2 regions of the Duganella sp. GW821-FHT07F09 genome follow, and region 2 is predicted to be linked to the other one. Evidence: predicted binding sites of a transcription regulator. Region 2 holds the regulator's gene; the other holds the start of a gene.
The links. Region 2 encodes LexA, which represses DNA repair genes until DNA is damaged. Its sites were predicted from a motif close to ACTGTATNNNNATACAGT; they were not measured.
Positions count from the first base shown of each region.

Region 1: a site for LexA is predicted at 1,111-1,128, ahead of AC07P1_RS16850 (VRR-NUC domain-containing protein). Genes of this name have one in related genera too.

Region 1 covers NZ_JBWKQJ010000006.1:52,533-54,929, forward strand. The annotation lists gene AC07P1_RS16835 (ATP-binding protein) at 1-59, shown strand, start outside; gene AC07P1_RS16840 (hypothetical protein) at 127-336, shown strand; gene AC07P1_RS16845 (phasin family protein) at 402-956, shown strand; gene AC07P1_RS16850 (VRR-NUC domain-containing protein) at 1,161-2,397, shown strand, end outside.
Region 2 covers NZ_JBWKQJ010000001.1:632,393-634,789, reverse strand. The annotation lists gene AC07P1_RS02910 (serine hydrolase domain-containing protein) at 1-705, shown strand, start outside; gene lexA (transcriptional repressor LexA) at 862-1,500, opposite strand; gene AC07P1_RS02900 (DUF5695 domain-containing protein) at 1,618-2,397, opposite strand, start outside.

The DNA of each region.
Region 1 (2,397 bases), on a different contig from region 2:
GCGCCGAGGGCGGAGGCGCGCGCTTCACCTTGCGGCTGCCCAAGGTCGCACCGCTATGATGTTATCGACCATGATGCCGGATCGACACGCATCGCCACCGGCGCCGATTTGCTGTACGCTGGGAGCATGACGAATATCAATACGCGCGTCGCCGCCCTGCTGACACTGGCGCTGTGCAGCGGCCAGCTCGGCGCCGGTCCGGCGCCCTGGTGGCAGTACCGCAGCAAAATCGACGGCAAGCTGGCATGTTCGCAAACCCCGCTCGGCGCCGGCTGGGAGAAGGTGGCGGGACCGTACAAAGATAGCCGTTGCGAAAAGTTAGTTCTTGCTAAATAATGGACCCACAACAACACGGGAGAACCCCGGGGCATTACATACCATCATCATAATGAGGAGACTGTATGTTTACGAATCCCGAGCAATTTGCCAACGCCACCAAAGCCCTGTTTGAATTCCAACTTGAAACATTTAACGCACTGACCAGCAAAGCCGTGCAAGGCGTCGAGCAGGTGGTCGCGCTGAACATGGCGACCGCCAAGTCGCAGATGGAGGACGGCCTGGCCACAGGCAAGGAAATGAGCCAGGCGGCCGACCCGAAAGCGGCGATGAGCCTGGCCGCCGCCAAGCTGCAGCCCGGCGTCGCCGGCGCGAACGCCTACAACCAGCAGCTGGGCCTGATCATCGCCGAGATCCGCGAAGAGTTCACCCGCGCCGCCGACGCCCATGTGGCCGAGGCCAAGAGCAATCTGAGCGCGCTGATCTACGACGTCACCAAAAACGTGCGTCCGGGCTCGGAAAACGCGGTGCAGATCGTCAAAACCGCCATCGACAACGCCTTCAACGGCTACGAGCAGGTGACCAAAGCCACCAAGCAGGCGGTACAGTCGGTGGAGGCGCAAATCGCCAAAGCCAGCGAAATGGTGGAAAAAAACACCCCCGCCGCCAAGCAAGCCTGATCGATCCCTCTAATCCGGGGGCATAATCCGGGGTCAGGTCCACCATTTCTACACGAACTGTGCTGTATCGATGCTATAGCGCCGAGCTTGTGTAGAATTGGTGGACCTGACCCCGGAGTTGATTTTGCTGGGCAAGCGGTGCTGAAAGCGATACACTGTATATAAATACAGTTTATCGTTCTCCTCGCTTCCGCTTCCCCTGCAATGATCAAAGTTCTCGACAACGCGTTTTATTACCTGGATAACTTCCATCAGGTGCTGGCGTGGATAGGCGACCGTTACGACGATCTGCTGACCACCGAGGAACGCGACTTCATCACCGCCTTTCCCACGCTGCCGCAGGCGTCGCGCGCGCTGCTGGTGCGCATGGTCATGCGCAAGGGAACGCTATTCCGGGCGAGCAAGCTGGCCTACGCCGAAATCGGTAGCGCGCACGAGGCCGCCCGTCCGCTCACCGCGCTGGGCCTGATCGAGGAAGATCCGCTGCTGGACCTGGAACAGCTGTTCGATTTGCTGCAAAAGCCGGAGATCGGCAAGATCTTCCAGCTGGCGCCGCACGTGCGGCAGTTGCGCAAGAGCGAGCAACTGGAGGCGCTGCGCGAGCAGTACGATGGCCGGCACCGCTTTTCGAACTGGTACGAGAATTCCGGCGACCATGTCTACAGCCATCTGACGCAGCAACTGTGCGACCGCCTGCGCCTTATCTTCTTCGGCAACTATCACCAGGACTGGACCGAGTTCGTGCTGTCCGACCTGGGCATCTACCAGTACGAGAAGGTGGCGTTTTCGCCGGCCGCGCGCGGCTTCCGCAGCCGCCGCGACATCGACGATTTCCTGATGCTGCACCGTTGCCACGAGCGTTTTGTCGATGGCGAGGACCCGGCCGACGTGATCCGCGATCTGCCGCCCTGCTCGGACGATAACGAATGGCTGCGCAGCCGCCGCGACAAGCTGACCTTCACCATCGCCCAGCATGTGGAAAAGCTGGCCGACTGGAAGGCCGCGCACGCGCTCTATGCAAGCTGCCACTATCCGGGCGCCCGCGCGCGCGCCATCCGCGTGCTGGAAAAAGACGAACAGCCGCGCGAAGCTTTTGATTTGCTTCAGGTCGCGCTGCAACAGCCCGAGAGCGAGGCCGAACGCCAGCAACTGCTGCGCATGGCGCCACGCCTGGCGCGCAAGCTGGGCCACGCCAAGCCGCCGCGCACGCCGCTGGCGCAGGCGCTGCGCATCGATCTGAGCCTGCCGCCGCCGCCGGAGCCGAGCTACGTCGAATTCGTCGTGCGCGACCATCTGACGCGCGACGACGCGCCGGTCTACTACGTTGAAAATTCGCTGATCAACTCCCTGTTCGGGCTGCTGTGCTGGGACGCGGTGTTCTGCCCGATACCGGGCGCCTTCTTCCATCCCTACCATCGCGGTCCGGCCGACCTGCACAGCG
Region 2 (2,397 bases):
TCCGGCATTCCGAGCATCCCGTCCAATTTGGCGCCCAAGGATGACAACAACCCGTTCGCCGATTACACCGTGCCGCAGCTGTACGCGTTTGTCTCCGGCTTCACGCCGGCGCGTCCGGCCGGCGAGAAGTATGAGTATTCCAACGCGGGCGTCGGCTTGTTGGGACATATTCTGACGCTGCGCGTGAAGACGGACTATGAAACGCTGGTGCGCCAGCGCATCACCGGCCCGCTGGGCATGACCAGTACTGCCGTGACCTTGACGCCGGCGATGCGCCGGCATCTGGCGGTCGGCTACGAGATGCCGGGCATGCCGGCTGCCAACTGGGACATGCCGGTGCTGGCGGGGATGGGCGCGCTGCGCTCGTCGACGGCCGACATGCTGAAGTTCGTGGGCGCGAACATGGGGCTGCGTAAGTCGCAGCTATATGATGCGATGCGGACGACGCACCAGGCGCGCCATGCGCTGGAGGGCAAGCCGGGGCAATCGATCGCGCTGGGTTGGCATGTGCTCGAGCAGAACGGCTCGCGCATCGTTTGGCATAACGGCGGCACGGGCGGCTACCGCACGTATATCGGTTTCGACGAGGTCGCGCGGCGCGGCGTGGTGTTGATGTCGAATTCGCACATGGGGTCGGACGACATCGCACGGCGCGCGCTCAACAGCGCGTTCCCGATCATCGTCCCCAAGCCGATGGCGATGTGAAACGGGAAGGCAAGATACTTCTAAAACACGTAGGGCGGATTAGGCGGAACGCCGTAATCGGCCATGCAAGCGTCAACGCGGCGCATACATGGCCGATTACGCTTCGCTAATCCGCCCTACGTGTCTCCACGTTGAACCATCTGCCTGAGGCCCGGCTTAGTGCCAGCTGCGCATCAGGCCGACCGCCAGGCCTTCCAGCGCGAACTCGTCCGCTTCTGGATCGACCTTGATGATCTTGAAGTCCGGATTCTCCGGCAACAGTTCAACCAAGGTGCCGGTCTTGCGGTAGCGCTTGACCGTGACGTCGTTGCCGATCCGCGCGACGACGATCTGGCCGTTCTTGGCGCTGTCGACCTTCTTCACCGCCAGCAGGTCGCCGTCCATGATGCCGGCGTCGCGCATCGACTCGCCGCGCACCTTGAGCAGGTAATCGGGCTTGGACGAAAACATCGCCGGATCGACGCTGTAGCTCGTTTCCAGGTTTTCCTGCGCCAAAATCGGCGAGCCGGCGGCCACGCGGCCGATCAACGGCAACGACATCATCAGCGACACCGGCACCTTAGTCGTGGCCGGTTCGGCGTGCACGCCCAGCAAGCGGATGCCGCGCGAGGTGCCGGCGGCGATCTCGATGGCGCCCTTGCGCGCCAGCGCCTGCAGGTGCTCCTCTGCCGCGTTGGCGGATTTGAAGCCCAGTTCGTTGGCGATCTCGGCGCGCGTCGGCGGGAAGCCGGTGTTTTCGATGGCATCCTTGATCAGATTGAGAATTTGTTCCTGACGTGCGGTGAGCTTGATCATGAGTGCAGTTGGGCCTGTGTATATAGACAGTCTGTATTTTTGTACAGTATGGCCCGCAATGCAAGGAAATTTGTTGTGTTCAACGAAATAAAATGAAAAAAGTTCCTTCAACCCCTGTCATCGTGGCTTCAGCAGCACGCGCGTCGGCGCCGCCGTCAGCGGAATCTTATATCCGCCGCGCTCGGCGACCTGTCCCTGCGGCTTGAATTTTCCGCCCGGACTCTCGACCAGCAGCCTGGCCGCCGGCGTGGTGGCGGTGGCCGGCGCCAGCTCCAGCGTGATGGCGCGGCTTTTCGGATCGTAGGTGGCGGCGTCGATCTTGCCCGCCTCCAGCGTGATCCAGGCGCGCGCCGGCGCCACGAACAGGCGCGTGCGCGCGCTGTCCTTCGGCGTGACCTGGACCACGCCATTATTAGCCACTTTCATGTTGCCGCCGAAGCTGAGCCAGCCGAAGGTCGGGTCCTTCAGCACATAGGTCGCGGTGGCGTAGGCGTGGCCGTAGAAGCCCATGCCGTAGTCGCCGCTGTAGGCGTCCCAGCGCATCATGTCGGGCCAGGCGTGGAAGGCGGCCGACGAGAAACCGTCGCGGTCGATGTTGGTGATGCCGCCCAGCAGGCCGCCGTAGGCCACGCGCAGCAGGTGCAGGTCGGCCGGGTTGGCGCGGTAGGCGTCGAACAGCGGCACCGCGTTCAAGGTCGAGCCATAGTGGTGGATCTGGCGCTCGATGCGCGCGGTCTTGCCGCCGTACAGGAAGTCCCAGTAGCGGCGGGCGTTGCCGTTGTAGCCCCAGCTCGGCATCGCCGGGTCGTAGCCCAGGATCACTTCGCGCGTGATGTCGGCCTGCCTGGCGTAGCCGAAGTGGCGCATCCACGCGTAGACCTCGGCCTGGCCGGTCGA